Linked DNA regions of Verrucosispora sp. NA02020. The protein of the gene in region 2 interacts with the protein of the main gene of each other region in a pairwise test. Links are inferred from orthologs where the notes say so. Each region holds a gene or a part of one and is shown on either strand. Other genes may lie near its edges.

The links.
Region 1: the proteins of lpdA (region 2) and pcrA interact in binary tests that used the Escherichia coli proteins (3 or more experiments, as listed by UniProt). The link is inferred for Verrucosispora sp. NA02020 from one-to-one orthologs.

Annotation. Positions count from the first base shown.
Region 1 is NZ_CP054923.1:6,244,665-6,251,819, forward strand. The notes cover bases 1,304-4,358. They hold pcrA (DNA helicase PcrA), read right to left. Parts: upstream 4,001-4,358; coding sequence 1,607-4,000; downstream 1,304-1,606. Other genes in these bases: HUT12_RS27840 (M23 family metallopeptidase), read left to right, coding at 1,304-1,558; HUT12_RS27850 (chorismate mutase), read left to right, coding at 4,319-4,358. In the rest of the region: HUT12_RS27835 (M23 family metallopeptidase), read left to right, coding at 1-473; more of HUT12_RS27840, read left to right, coding at 749-1,303; more of HUT12_RS27850, read left to right, coding at 4,359-4,687; HUT12_RS27855 (ABC transporter ATP-binding protein), read right to left, coding at 4,908-5,918; HUT12_RS27860 (ABC transporter ATP-binding protein), read right to left, coding at 5,911-6,948; HUT12_RS27865 (ABC transporter permease), read right to left, coding at 7,105-7,155. UniProt on the Escherichia coli protein: A helicase with DNA-dependent ATPase activity. Unwinds DNA duplexes with 3'-5' polarity. Translocates on single-stranded DNA with 3'-5' polarity. Initiates unwinding more efficiently from a nicked substrate than double-stranded DNA.
Region 2 is NZ_CP054923.1:5,599,809-5,606,787, reverse strand. What follows is about bases 3,994-6,970. They hold lpdA (dihydrolipoyl dehydrogenase), read right to left. Parts: upstream 6,190-6,970; coding sequence 4,798-6,189; downstream 3,994-4,797. Other genes in these bases: HUT12_RS24865 (leucyl aminopeptidase), read right to left, coding at 6,858-6,970; HUT12_RS24870 (hypothetical protein), read left to right, coding at 6,369-6,698; sucB (2-oxoglutarate dehydrogenase, E2 component, dihydrolipoamide succinyltransferase), read right to left, coding at 3,994-4,726. Outside these bases: HUT12_RS24895 (low temperature requirement protein A), read right to left, coding at 1-1,093; HUT12_RS24890 (TetR/AcrR family transcriptional regulator), read right to left, coding at 1,139-1,717; HUT12_RS24885 (SDR family NAD(P)-dependent oxidoreductase), read left to right, coding at 1,855-2,796; more of sucB, read right to left, coding at 2,918-3,993; more of HUT12_RS24865, read right to left, coding at 6,971-6,979. UniProt on the Escherichia coli protein: Lipoamide dehydrogenase is a component of the glycine cleavage system as well as of the alpha-ketoacid dehydrogenase complexes.

The sequences.
Region 1 (7,155 bases), 650 kb from region 2 along the record:
CCTCCCGGGACGGCCGCAGCGCCCCGGAGAGCGTCGAGGACTCCGGCGTCTGGCTGCTGCCGCTGCAGGGCTACGACTTCAACTCCCCCTACGGCATGCGCTGGGGCAAGCTGCACACCGGCATCGACCTGGTCGCACCGGAGGGCACCCCGTACGTCTCGATCCACGAGGGCACCGTCACCAAGGCCGGCTGGTTCGGCGGGTACGGCAACGCCGTGATCGTCCAGCACCCGGACGGCAGCGAGGCGATCTACGGCCACTCCTCGGCGTTGAGCGTCCGGGAAGGCCAGCAGGTCAAGGCCGGCGACCAGCTCGGCCTGGTGGGCAACACCGGCCACTCCTACGGGGTCCACCTGCACCTGGAGATCCATGTCAAGGGCAAGCCGCTCGACCCGGTGCCCTGGCTCCAGGAGCGCGGAGTGGACATCAAGCTGCAAGTCGAGGCAATCTACAGCGAGGTAACGGAGTCCTGACACCCCGTTGCACCCGTTGACCGCCCGGATCGATCGATCCGGGCGGTTTTGCGTGCGCGGCCCGAACGCAAAGTGTCCCAGGCCACAGGCTGCTTTGTGGCGGAGCGCACACCACAGCCGACGCACCGACCCGGTCATCCGGTGGCAACCGGGGACAGAACCGGGCGGCCGTCCCGCCGCCACCATCCACCCGCCGAACCCCGGTACCCGACACGCACCCGACCGACACCAGGATTTCCAGGTCACGTACCCCTCGATCCAGTGAGGTCCGCTCCGTGCAGGACGACAGCTCCACCCCGAACCGCACGCTCTCCCACGCTCCCGCCCGGCACCGCCGCCGGATCGGCCGGCGCGGCCGTCGGCTGGCCGTCGGCGCGGTCGCCGTGCTGGGACTCGGACTCGGTGGTGTCGTCGTGACCAATCTCGACGACAGCCCCACCCCGAGCCCCGTCTCACTCGACGCGCAGGCCCGCGCCGAAGCCGCCGCCCGCGCGGAGGCCGCCGACCGCGCCGACCGCTCGGCCCGCGAGTCGGTCGCCCCGGCCACGCCGGAGAGCCCGACACCGACCCCGACGGCGAGCCCGACCAGGACACCCAGCGCGAGCCCGACCGCGAAACCCCGCCCGACGGCGACCAGGGCCAGCAAGGCCGCTCCGAAGACCACCACGAGCACCGCGTCGAAGCCCGACTGGGTCATCCCGATGGCCGGCGCCGCCGTCACCTCGTGCTACGGCCCCCGGTGGGGCACACTGCACGCCGGCATCGACTTCGCACTGCCCGCCGGCACACCGGTGCGGGCCGCCTCCAAGGGCACCGTCACGAAGGCCGGCGACGTCGGTGACGGGTACGGCATCTCGGTCGTCATCGACCACGGCAACGGCTACCTCACCCACTACGCCCACCTGAGCACCACCCGGGTGAACGTGGGTGCGAAGGTCAGCACCGGCCAGACCATCGGACTGGAGGGCTCCACCGGCGACTCCACCGGGCCGCACCTGCACTTCGAGGTACACCAGGGTCAGATGTGGAACCAGATCGACCCGGCGCCGTTCCTGCGCGCCCGCGGCATCGACGTGGCGTGCTGACCTGATCGCCCGGTGCACCGGTCCCACCCGGGCCGGTGCACCGGTCCGTCAGATCTTCTCGATCGGGGCGTGCCGCAGCACCAGCCACAACGTCTGGTCGCCAAAGTCGATCTGCGCGCGGGCACCCGGACCATGGCCCTCCACGGTCACCACCCGGCCGAGTCCGTACCGCTGGTGGTTGACCCGGTCCCCGGCGGAGACCTTGGGGCCCTGGGGCAGCTCGCTCGCGGTGGCCAGCCGGCTGCCGTCCACGCCGAGCTTGCGGGCCAGCTGGACCGCGCGGGGCGTACCCCCGGTGAAGCCGCCGCCCACCCGGTCCGCGCGACCACCCACGCCGCCGCCACCGCCACCCCAGGAGGTGTACGACCCCTCCGTGCGTTCCCAACGGACCAACTCGGTCGGCAACTCCTCCAGGAACCGCGACGGCGGGTTGTACGCCGGCTGCCCCCACGCCGACCGGGTCACCGCCCGGGACAGGAAGAGGCGCTGCCGGGCGCGGGTGATGCCCACGTACGCCAGCCGCCGCTCCTCCTCCAGCTCACGGGTGTCGCCCAGCGAGCGCAGGTGCGGGAAGACACCGTCCTCCAGGCCGGTCAGGAAGACCACCGGGAACTCCAGCCCCTTGGCGGTGTGCAGGGTCATCAGCGTGACCACGCCCTGGTGCTCGGGATCGTCCGAAGGGATCTGGTCGGCGTCGGCCACCAGGGCCACCTGCTCCAGGAAGCCGGCCAGCGTGGCCCGCTCCCCCTCCGCGCCGGTCGCCTCGATCCGTTCGGTGTACTCCCGGGCGACGCTGACGAGCTCCTGGAGGTTGTCCACCCGGCCCGCGTCCTGCGGGTCCAGGCTCTCCTCCAGCTCGCTCAGGTAGCCCGAGCGGGTCAGCACCGCCTCCAGCACCTCCTCCGGGGTGCCGTCAACAGCCACCTCCCGGGCGGAGTCGAGCAGTGCCACGAAGTCGGCGATGCCGTTGGCGGCGCGGGTGGAGATGCCCGGCGCGTCCTTGGCCCGACGCAGCGCCGCACCGAACGAGATGCGGTCCCGGCTGGACAGTGCCTCCACGCACGCCTCGGCCCGGTCACCGATGCCCCGCCGGGGCGTGTTCAGGATCCGGCGCAGACTCACCGTGTCGTCGTCGTTGACCACCGCGCGCAGGTAGGCGAGCGCGTCGCGGACCTCCTTGCGCTCGTAGAAGCGCACCCCGCCGACGACCTTGTACGGCAGGCCGACCCGGATGAACACCTCCTCGAAGACGCGGGACTGCGCGTTGGTGCGGTAGAAGACCGCCACGTCGCCCGGCCTGGCCTCGTCGGCGTCGACCAGCCGGTCGATCTCCCGACCCACCCAGTCCGCCTCGGCGTGCTCGGTGTCGGCGACGTACCCGACGATCTGCTCGCCCGCCCCGGCATCGCTCCACAGCCGCTTCGGCTTGCGGGAGGTGTTGCGGTCGATCACCGCGTTGGCCGCGTTCAGGATGGTCTGGGTGGAGCGGTAGTTCTGCTCCAGCAGGATGGTGCGGGCGTCACCGAAGTCGCGTTCGAACTCCAGGATGTTGCGGATCGTCGCGCCCCGGAAGGCGTAGATCGACTGGTCCGCGTCACCGACCACGCACAGCTCCGCCGGAGCCAGCCCTTCGGTGCCGGCGACCAGTTCCTTGATCAGCACGTACTGCGCGTGGTTGGTGTCCTGGTACTCGTCGACCAGCACGTGGCGGAACCGACGGCGGTAGGTCTCGGCCACGTGCGGGTGCGACTGGAGCAGGTGCACCGTGGTCATGATCAGGTCGTCGAAGTCGAGCGCGTGCGCCTCTCGCAGCCGTCGCTGGTACAGCGTGTACGCCTCGGCCAGCGCCCGTTCGTTCGGCCCCGACGCCCGGCCCGCGAAGGTCTCCGGGTCGACCAGCTCGTTCTTGAGGTTGGAGACCTGGGCCGCCAGACCCCGCGCCGGATAGCGCTTCGGGTCCAGGTCGAGCTCGCGGGTGACCATCTGCATCAACCGGCGGGAGTCGTCGGCGTCGTAGATCGAGAAGGTGGACTTGAGCCCGGCGTGCGCGTGCTCGGCACGCAGGATCCGGACGCAGGCGGAGTGGAACGTGGACACCCACATCATCCGGGCGCGCGGACCGACCAGGGCGGTCACCCGCTCCTTCATCTCACCGGCGGCCTTGTTGGTGAAGGTGATCGCAATGATCTCTCCGGGATGCACGTCCCGCGCGGCGAGCAGGTATGCGATCCGGTGGGTCAGAACCCGGGTCTTGCCGGAACCGGCACCGGCGACGATCAACAGCGGTGAACCGGCGTGGGTGACCGCGTCCCGCTGGGGGCCGTTGAGGCCCTCCACCAGATCGGCGGGGTCGAGGCGGCCGGGAGCCGGCCGACGCGGCGGCAACGCCCGGTCGGGCTCGGGCGCGGACGGGGACGCGGGGATGTCGAAGAGAGGATGCATCGCAGGGCGAGTCTATGCCGCCGCCCCGACATCCCCGCCCCGCGCCGCCCCCGGTGTAAGGAAGGGCCCCCTACTCACGCCTCGTGTATAGGAAGGGTCCCTTCCTTACCGGTTTCCTTGCGCGGCGGCGGCTGCGGCGGCATACTCGACGGCGTGTTCGACCAGCGCTTCTACTTTTACTACGGCCCCGGGAGTCCGGCAGCCGTAGGTCGCGCCTGATCGACAAGACCTACGAAAAGCCCCGGGCTCTCGGAGTCCGGGGCTTTTGTCGTCCCGGGATCCGGGCACCGGGCACCACACCGTGAGAGGTACCCGAAGATGACAGACGTGATGGAGCAGAACGGCGTCCCAGGCGAGTCCGGCACGACCCCGAACGGCACCGGCGCGGAGGGCGGCACCAGCCCCGGCCTGGACACCCCGAAGACCGGGACCGCGGAACCGGGCGCCGCCGCCCGCATCGCCGAGATCCGGGTACGGATCGACGAGATCGACCGCACGATCGTCGAGCTGTGGCAGGAACGGGCCGCCCTGTCCCGCGAGGTCGGCGCGACCCGGATGGCCTCCGGCGGCACCCGGCTGGTGCTCTCCCGCGAGCAGGAGATCCTGGAGCGCTTCCGGGTCGCTCTCGGTGCCGACGGCACCCAGTTGGCGCTGCTGCTGCTGCGGGCCGGTCGCGGCCCACTGTGACCGAGCGGGTCCGTCGGCGAGGCGCGTCAGGGTTCGACCGTCCCCATGAGCAGGCGCCGGGCCGACCGTGGCGGCCCGGACACGCAGTCCGGGCACGGTGGTCCGAACGCGGACCGGGGCGCCGGCCGCTGGTGACGGCCGACGCCCCGAATCACTGAGGAGGCACTACCTTCACCGCCGCTCCCGGTTTGGATGACCGGCCACGACGGCGTCTGTGTGGCTACTCCGTCGCGTGCACCACGTCGCGTACCTCGGCGAAGTGGCAGGCGCTCGGGTGGCCGGACTTGTCCCTGACCTGCAGCAGCGGCTCCTCTTCCGCACAGACGTCCTGCGCCTTCCAGCAGCGGGTACGGAACCTGCAGCCGGACGGCGGGTTGGCCGGCGACGGCACGTCGCCGGTCAGGACGATCTGGTCACGGTGCCCACGCAACGTCGGGTCCGGCACCGGCACCGCCGACAGCAGCGCCTGGGTGTACGGATGCGTGGGCGACTCGTAGATCTCGTCCTCGGTGCCGATCTCGACGATCTTGCCGAGGTACATCACCGCGACCCGGTCGGCGATGTGCCGCACCACGGACAGGTCGTGCGCGATGAAGATGTACGACAGACCCAGCTCGTTCTGGAGCTTCTCCAGCAGGTTGATCACCTGAGCCTGGATGGAGACGTCCAGCGCCGAGACCGGCTCGTCGCAGAGGATGATCTCCGGGTTGAGCGCCAGCGCACGGGCGATCCCGATGCGCTGCCGCTGGCCGCCGGAGAACTGGTGCGGGTAGCGGTTGATGTGGTCGGGGTTCAGGCCGACCAGCTCCAGCAGCTCCTGCACCTTGGGCCGACGCTGGCCCTTCGGCACCACGTCCGGGTGCACCTCGAACGGCTCGCCGATGATGTCGCCGACGGTCATTCGCGGGTTCAGCGAGGTGTACGGGTCCTGCATCACCAGCTGGATGTTCCGCCGACCCCGACGCCGTTCCTCGGAGCCGACCTTGGCCATGTTCTTGCCCTGCACGAACAGGTCACCGGAGGTCGGCGTCTCCAGACCCACGAGCAGCCGGGCCAACGTCGACTTGCCGCAACCGGACTCGCCCACGATGCCGAGGGTCTCGCCGCGCCGCAGCTCCAGGTTGATCCCGTCGACCGCGCGGACCGCCCCGACCTGCTTCTTGAAGACGATGCCCCGGGTCAGCGGGAAGTGCTTGACCAGGTCACGGGTCTCCAACACCACGTCACTCATCGCCCTTGACCTCCTTCCAGAAGTGGCAGGCAGCCGTCCGGCTCGGCGACACCTGGTACAGCGGCGGCGCCGGGTCCTGCTTGCAGACGTCCTGGGTGTACCGGCACCGGGGGTTGAAGGCGCATCCACGAGGGATGTTGGTCAGCGCCGGGGGCAGGCCCTTGATGGCGCTGAGCTCCTGGCCCTTGAGGTCCAGCCGCGGGATCGACTCCAGCAGACCCTTCGTGTACGGGTGGGCCGGGGTGGCGTAGATGTCGTTCACGCCGGCTTCCTCGATGACCCGACCGGCGTACATGACGGAGATCCGATCCGCCACGTCGGCCACCACACCCATGTCGTGGGTGATCAGCACCAACGCCATGTTCCGTTCCCGCTGGAGCTCGGCGAGCAGGGCCATGATCTGGGCCTGCACGGTCACGTCCAGGGCGGTGGTCGGCTCGTCCGCGATCAGCACCTCGGGGTCGAGTGCCAGCGCCATGGCGATCATGACGCGCTGGCGCATACCGCCGGAGAACTGGTGCGGGTAGTCGTTCACCCGCTGCTGGGCCGCCGGGATCTTGACCAGGTCGAGCAGTTCGACGGCTCGGGCCTTGGCATCCTTGCGGGACATGCCCCGGTGCTTGCGGAACAGCTCGCCGAGCTGGAACCCGACCGTGAAGACCGGGTTCAGCGCGGAGAGCGCGTCCTGGAAGATCATCGCGATCCGGTTCGCGCGCACCTTGCGGCGCTCGGACTCCGGCAGCTTGAGCAGGTCGACACCCCGGTAGAGGATCTCCCCACCGGTGATGAACCCGGGCGGGCTGTCCAGGATGCCCATGATCGCCTGGGCGGTCACGCTCTTGCCGCAGCCCGACTCCCCGAGGATCGCCCGGGTCTCGCCGGCCCGCACGTCGAAGCTCACTCCGTTGACCGCGCGAGCCACGCCGTTACGGGTCCGGAACTCCACCTGCAGGTTCTTGACCTGAAGTGGCAACGCGTTCGGGTCGAGGCCCGGCAGCGCGTCCAACTTGACGTTCACATCACTGCTCATGCCGACACTCCGCTTCGCTCCGCGCCAGCCTGAGACACCAACGCGCCGAGCCTGATGATTCGCTCGCTCCGCTCCCTCATGCCGACACCCCGCTTCGCTCCGCGCCGGCCTGAGACACCAACGCGCCGAGCCGATTGATTCGCTCACTCATTCGGATCACCGGAACTTCGGGTCGAGGGCGTCACGCAGTGCGTCACCCATCAGGAT
Region 2 (6,979 bases):
CCAGCCGGAGCCAGGAGAGGGTGCGCAGGGTGCGCCACTGGAACAGCATGTTCCCGGCCAGATAGCAGAGCGCCCCGGAGAACAGCAGCGGCACGTCCGGTCCCTGGGCCGGCTGGCTGATGGGTACGCCGGGCTCGGCGATGTCGTGCACGATGCCCTCGGCGCCGAGGGCGAACAGCAGGATGCCGACGATCATCGGCAGATAGAGATAGGCGTACGCGTCGCGGGCCATCAGCACCCGGGGGCGGCCCTGGCTGGCGTGCAGCGCGATCCGCGCGGCCGGACCGATCACGTCGTAGTGGATCCACCACATGGCCGCGCTGAAGACGATGCCGAACACGGCGGCGGTCACCCCCGGCAGGGTGGGTGCCTGGCCGAGCAGGTTGCTGCCCAGGCCGATGGAGATCACCGACTCGCCGAGCGCGATGATCAGGATCAGGTCGTACCGTTCGGTCCAGTGCTCGGCCGACGTCACTCCCCAGCCCCAGGTGCGGGCCAGCAGCCCGGTGCCGTACTGGAGCAGCACGACGCTGATCCACAGGCCGTCCCGGACCAGCGCCGCCATGTCGTCGTCGGGCAGGTGACCGGGGAGCAGGGCGGCGACGAGCAGCAGCGCGGTGCTCAGGGTCAGCTCGGGGGCGTACCGGAGCAGTTGGCGGCGTTCCACCGGGTCGTCGCGGACGGCGTGCAGGAACAGCGCCAGGTGTACGGCCCGGATGACCACGTAGCTGACCGCCACCACGACCGGCCCGGCCTCGGTGCCGCCGCCGCCCATGAACGCCTGGGGCAGCGCGAGCGCGAAGCAGAACAGCGCGGCCATCCCGGCGACCATCAGGACGGGTACGAAGCCCTCGCCGATGCGTACCCGGGTGGCCACCACCGTGTGCACCACCCAGCACCACCACAGCACGGCGAGGACCAGCAGGGCGTGCAGCAGTTGCCGGTCGGTGATGTTCGCGGCGGTGGCCCGGGCGATGTTGAAGAAGGAGAAGACGAAGACCAGGTCGAAGAAGACCTCGAACTTGTCGACCCGGGCGCCCGGTGCGATCCCGACCGCCGGTCCCAGCCGGTGCCGTCGGCGCCGCTCGTCCACGGCCTGAGTGTGGCAGCGGCGCCGGTCGCCCGGGTGCGTTTCGGATCAGCCCCCCGGGCGGTAACGCAGCCCGTCCATCAGCAGGTCCAGCAGCCGTCGTGCCTGGTCGCGCTGGTCTCGGCCGCCTGAGGCGAGACTGACGCCGCTGAGTCCGACCAGTACGTCGGCGGGGTCGACGTCGGCGCGTACGGTCCCGGCTGCCGCGCCCGCGTCGAGCAGCAGGCCGATCGCGCCGAGGAGGCGGTCGCGGCTCTGGGCGTACGGGTTGGCGCCGGCGGCGATCACCAGCCGGAGCGCGTCGGCCATCTCCCGTTTGGTGGTGAGGTAGTCGATGAACCGGTCCATCCACTCCCGGATCGCCTCGACCGGTGGGAGGCGGTCGCGGAGTTCGGCCGCGGCGTCGCAGAGTTTCGCCAGCTCGTTGCGGTAGGCCGCCTCGACGAGCGACTCCCGGGTGGGGAAGTGGCGATAGAGGGTGCCGATGCCGACCCCGGCGTCCTTGGCGATCGAGTCGAGGGTTACCTCCGGGCCTGCCTGGGAAAACGCCCGGACGGCCGCGTCCAGCAGCCGTTCGCGGTTGCGCTGGGCGTCGGCGCGGAGCGGTCGGGGACCGGTCTGCGGCACGTCTCCTCCTGAACTGGGCCGGAACCCGGGTGGCAAGCGGAGGAGCCTCCGGTTAGTGTGGTGGTAACGGAGGAGCCTCCGCTTCTCATCGTAGCGGCGGTCCACACCCGCCGCGCCTCTGTCGACAAGGATGGATCATGGCCATCGGTACGCCTGTCAGCACCCCGTTCACCGCCGAGTCCACCGCGCTGGAGGTCGTCGCGGGCATCGACCTCACCGGTCGCCGGGCCGTCGTCACCGGCGGCGGATCGGGCATCGGGGTCGAGACCGCCCGTGCGCTCGCCGCCGCCGGAGCCGACGTCACCCTGGCCGTACGCCAGCCCGACCAGGGCCACCGCGCGGCCGAGGAGATCACCCGTACCACCGGCAACGACCGGATCACGGTGGCCGCGCTCGACCTGGCCGACCCGGCCTCGGTCGCCGCCTTCGTGGCGAACTGGGACGGACCCCTGCACATCCTGGTCAACAACGCCGGCATGATGGCCTCGCCCGAGATGCGGACGCCGCAGGGCTGGGAGATGCAGTTCGCCACCAACCACCTCGGCCACTTCGCGCTGGCCACCGGGCTGCGTCCGGCCCTTGCCGCAGCCGGGGGCGCCCGCGTCGTCTCGGTCAGCTCGGCGGCCCACCTGCGCTCACCCGTCGACTTCGACGACATCCACTTCGCGAAGCGCGCGTACGAGCCGTGGACCGCGTACGGGCAGTCCAAGACCGCGAACGTCCTCTTCGCCGTGGAGGCGAGCCGCCGCTGGGCCGACGACGGCATCCTGTCCAACGCGCTGCACCCCGGAGGGATCCGGACCAACCTCCAGCGGTACGTGGACGAGGAGGAGCTGGCCCGGCTGCGCGCCTCCAGCGGCCCGGCCGCGCCCTGGAAGACGCCCGAGCAGGGGGCCGCCACATCCGTGCTGGTGGCCACCTCGCCGCTGCTCGACGGTGTGGGCGGGCGCTACTTCGAGGACTGCCAGCAGGCCGGGCCGCACGAGCCCGGCACCCGGACCGGCGTCGCCGCGTACGCCGTCGACCCGGAGGCCGCCCAGCGGCTCTGGCAGGTCAGCGAGCAGACCCTGGCCGGTTGAGCCGGCCGGTGTCGCAGGTCGGGGTGCCGGCAGGTGCCGGTGGCGACCCGGTCGGCCGCACCGACGGACGAGGGCGCCCCGGTCACCTGACCGGGGCGCCCTCTCGTGCTGCTGACGGCGGTCAGAGGCCCAGCTCGGCCTCGAAGTTGCCGGCCTCCAGCCGCTCCTTGACCGCGACCAGGAAACGGGCCGCGTCGGCACCGTCGATCAGTCGGTGGTCGTAGGAGAGGGCCAGGTAGATCATCGACCGGACCGCGACGACCTCGCCCAGCTCCGCGTCGTTGACCACGACCGGGCGCTTGACGACGGCACCCGTGCCGAGCATCGCCGACTGCGGCGACGGCACGATCGGGGTGTCGAAGAGGGCGCCCCGGCTGCCGGTGTTGGTCAGCGTGAACGTCGCACCGGCGATCTCGTCCGGGCTGATCTTGTTGGTCCGGGTGCGCTCGGCCAGGTCGGCCACCCGCTTGGCGATGCCGCCCAGGTTGAGGTCACCGGCGTTGTGGATGACCGGCACCAGCAGGCCCCGCTCGGTGTCCACGGCGATGCCGAGGTTCTCGGCGTCCGGGTACGTGATCGTCCCGCCGTCGAGGTCCATCCGGGCGTTGACGATCGGGTACGTCTGGAGCGCCTCGATCGCGGCGAGGGCGAAGAACGGCAGGAACGACAGCTTGACGCCGTGCCGGGCCAGGAACGACTCCTTGGCCTGCGCCCGCAGCTTGGCGATCTTGGTGACGTCCACCTCGATCACGGTGGTGAGCTGCGCCATCTCGTGCAGCGACTGCTGCATCCGCTTGGCGATCGCCGAACGGATCCGGGGCAGCTTCTCGGTGGTGCCGCGCTTGGCGCTCGGCTGCGGCTTGGCGGCCGGCTTGGTCGGGGTCGTGGCGGCGGCCTGCGGTGCCGCGGCGGGCGCGGCCTGGGCGGCCTTGGCCTTCTCGGCCGCGTCCAGCACGTCCTGCTTGCGGATCCGCCCGCCGACCCCGGTGCCGTTGAGGGAGGCGAGGTCGACACCGTGCTCGCCGGCCAGCTTGCGGACCAGCGGCGTCACGTACCCGGCCGACTGCTCACCGCCGTTCGACGGTGCCGCCGCGCGCTGCGGGGCGGGAGCGGCCGGCTGGGCGGCCTGCTCGGCCTTGGCCGGCTCCGGGGCCTTCTCGGCCTCGGGTGCGGGCTCGTTGTACGAGGCACCCGGCGTCGGCTCGGAGACCTCCTGCTTCGGCTCGGGCGTGGCCTCGGCCTTCGGCTCCGCCTTGGGCTCCGGCGTCGGCTCGGGCTTGGCCTCGGCCGGTGCGGCACCGGCCGCACCGACGACGGCCAGCGTGGCGCCCACCTCGGCGGTCTCGTCCTCGGCGACCTTGATCTCCAGGACGGTGCCGGCGACCGGGGAGGGGATCTCGGTGTCGACCTTGTCGGTGGAGACCTCCAGCAGCGGCTCGTCGACCTCGACGGTCTCGCCGACCTGCTTGAGCCAGCGGGTGACCGTACCCTCGGTGACGCTCTCGCCGAGGGCCGGCATCTGGACCGGGGTGCCCTCGCCCGACGGCGCGGAAGCCTGGGCCGGCTGCTCGGCCGGCTCCTCGACGGCCGACTGCTCCGCCTCGGCCTGCGGCTCCTCGGCAGCCTCGGCGGCCTGCTCGGCGGGGGCCTCCTCCTCCTGCTTCGGAGCGGCCTCACCGCCGGTCGACTCGCCCTCGCCGGAGATGACCGCCAGCTCGCTGCCGACCTCGGCCGTCTCGTCCTCGCCCACCACGATCCGGGTCAGCACGCCGGCCGCGGGCGACGGGATCTCGGTGTCGACCTTGTCGGTGGAAACCTCGAGCAGGGGCTCGTCGACCTCGACGGTCTCACCCTCCTGCTTGAGCCAGCGCGTGACGGTGCCCTCGGTGACGCTCTCGCCGAGCCGGGGCATGGTGACCGATACCGGCATGTTCTCCAGACTCCTTCATTTCCCTGGTGGGGGGATCATCGCCCGTCGCCGGACGCCGCGGGTTGTCGTGGTCAGGCGTGCGCGTGCAGCGGCTTGCCGGCGAGGGCCAGGTGCGCCTCGCCCAGGGCTTCGTTCTGCGTCGGGTGGGCGTGCACCAGCTGGGCCACCTCGCCCGGGTACGCCTCCCAGTTGTAGATCAGCTGCGCCTCGCCGACCAGCTCACCGACCCGGGCGCCGACCATGTGCACGCCGACCACCGGGCCGTCGTCGACCCGGACGAGCTTCACGAAGCCGGCCGTCTTGAGGATCTGGCTCTTGCCGTTGCCGCCGAGGTTGTAGTTGTACGTCTTGATCTTGTCGGCGCCGTACTGCTCCTTGGCCTTGGCCTCGGTGAGGCCGACCGAGGCCAGCTCCGGCTCGGAGTAGGTGACCCGGGGGATGCCCGCCTCGTCGATCACGGCGGGGTTCTGGCCGGCGATCTCCTCGGCGACGAAGATGCCCTGCTGGAAGCCACGGTGGGCGAGCTGGAGGCCGGGCACGATGTCGCCGACCGCGTACACGTTCGGCACGCTGGTGCGCAGCCGCTCGTCGGTCAGGACGTACCCACGGTCGGTCTTGACGCCCTGCTCCTCGTAGCCGAGGTCGGCGGTGTTCGGGCCCCGGCCGACGGCGACCAGCAGCAGCTCGGCCTCGACCGTGTCGCCACCGGCGATGGTGAGCTTGACGCCGTTGTCGGTCTTCTCGACCTTCTCGAACGGCTTGCCGACCTTGAAGTTGATCTTCCGCTTGCGGAACGCCCGCTCCAGCGCCTTCGACGAATCCTCGTCCTCGGCGGCGACCAGGCGGGGCAGCGCCTCGACGATGGTCACGTCCACCCCGAAGGACTTCCACACGCTGGCGAACTCGACGCCGATCACACCGCCGCCGAGCACGATCGCCGAACTCGGGACGCGGTCCAGGGTCAGGGCGTGGTCGCTGGTGATGACCCGCTCGCCGTCGACCTCCAGGCCCGGCAGGCTCTTGGCGTACGAGCCGGAGGCCAGCACCACGTTGCGGCCGGTGTACCGCTTGCCGTCCACCTCGACCGCGTTCGGGGCGACCAGCTTGCCGGCCCCGGCCACGAAGGTGATGTTCTTGGAGCCGCCGACCAGGCCCTGCAGACCCTTGTAGAGGCGGGAGATCACGCCGTCCTTGTACGCGTTCACCCCGGCCATGTCGATGCCGACCAGCTCGGCCTTGATGCCGAACTGCTCCGACTCGCGGGTCTGGTCGGCGATCTCGGCCGCGTGCAACAGCGCCTTGGTCGGGATGCAGCCGTTGTGCAGGCAGGTCCCGCCCAGCTTGCCCTTCTCGACCAGCGCGACGTTCAGGCCCAGCTGGGCGGCGCGCAGGGCGGTCGCGTAGCCGCCACTGCCACCTCCGAGGATGACGATGTCGAAGGTTGCGTCGTTCGGCTCGCTCACGTCCAACTCCCAGGTCGCGTCGCTGCATCGGGGGTCACGGCGGGGTAACAGGGACACACCCCACCTCGGCCATCTTGTCACCACCGTGCGGAAGCCGCGTACCGAGGTGCCCAACGACACGTTGTCGCCACGTACCCTTGGCACTGCCTTCGACGACGGACGCGTGGGGAGACGGCTCGGTGGGACTGTTCCGGCGACGCAAGCAGGCACGCGCGGTTGACTCCGACCGTACGGCCAATCGCGCTGATCTGGAGCACTTGGAGAACTTTGTCCGGACCCGCAAGGGTGTCGAGGCGTTCATCGAACCCCGCACCACCGTCACCGAGACCACCGTCATCCTGATCGCCGACGACGGCGAGTGGACCCGGCGCCGCATCGACGGGCCGGACGGGGCACGCCGCTTCGCGTACCGGGTCAGCATCCCGGTCTACGACATCGCCCTGATGGGCTACCCGCAGCGGATGCGCGACTACAACGAGCGCCGCAAGCGCCGCCCCGAGCAGTACTGACCTCGCCACCGCGCGGACGCCGGCCGGACCTCACCGCGCGTCGCACCCCGCCGTGCCCGCGCTCGGCCGTCGCGCTGCTCCGGCTCGGGTGTTCGGATGTTAGGAAGGGTCCCCTGCTATGCACCAGGCGTTAGCAGGGGACCCTTCCTTACAAGCAGGTCAGCCGTTTGCGGTGACGTCGTCGATCAGGTGCAGCAGGGTACGGACCGGGACGCCGGTGCCGCCCTTGGTCCAGTAGCCGGTCGCCTCGCCCGAGTGGTACGACGGGCCGGCGATGTCGA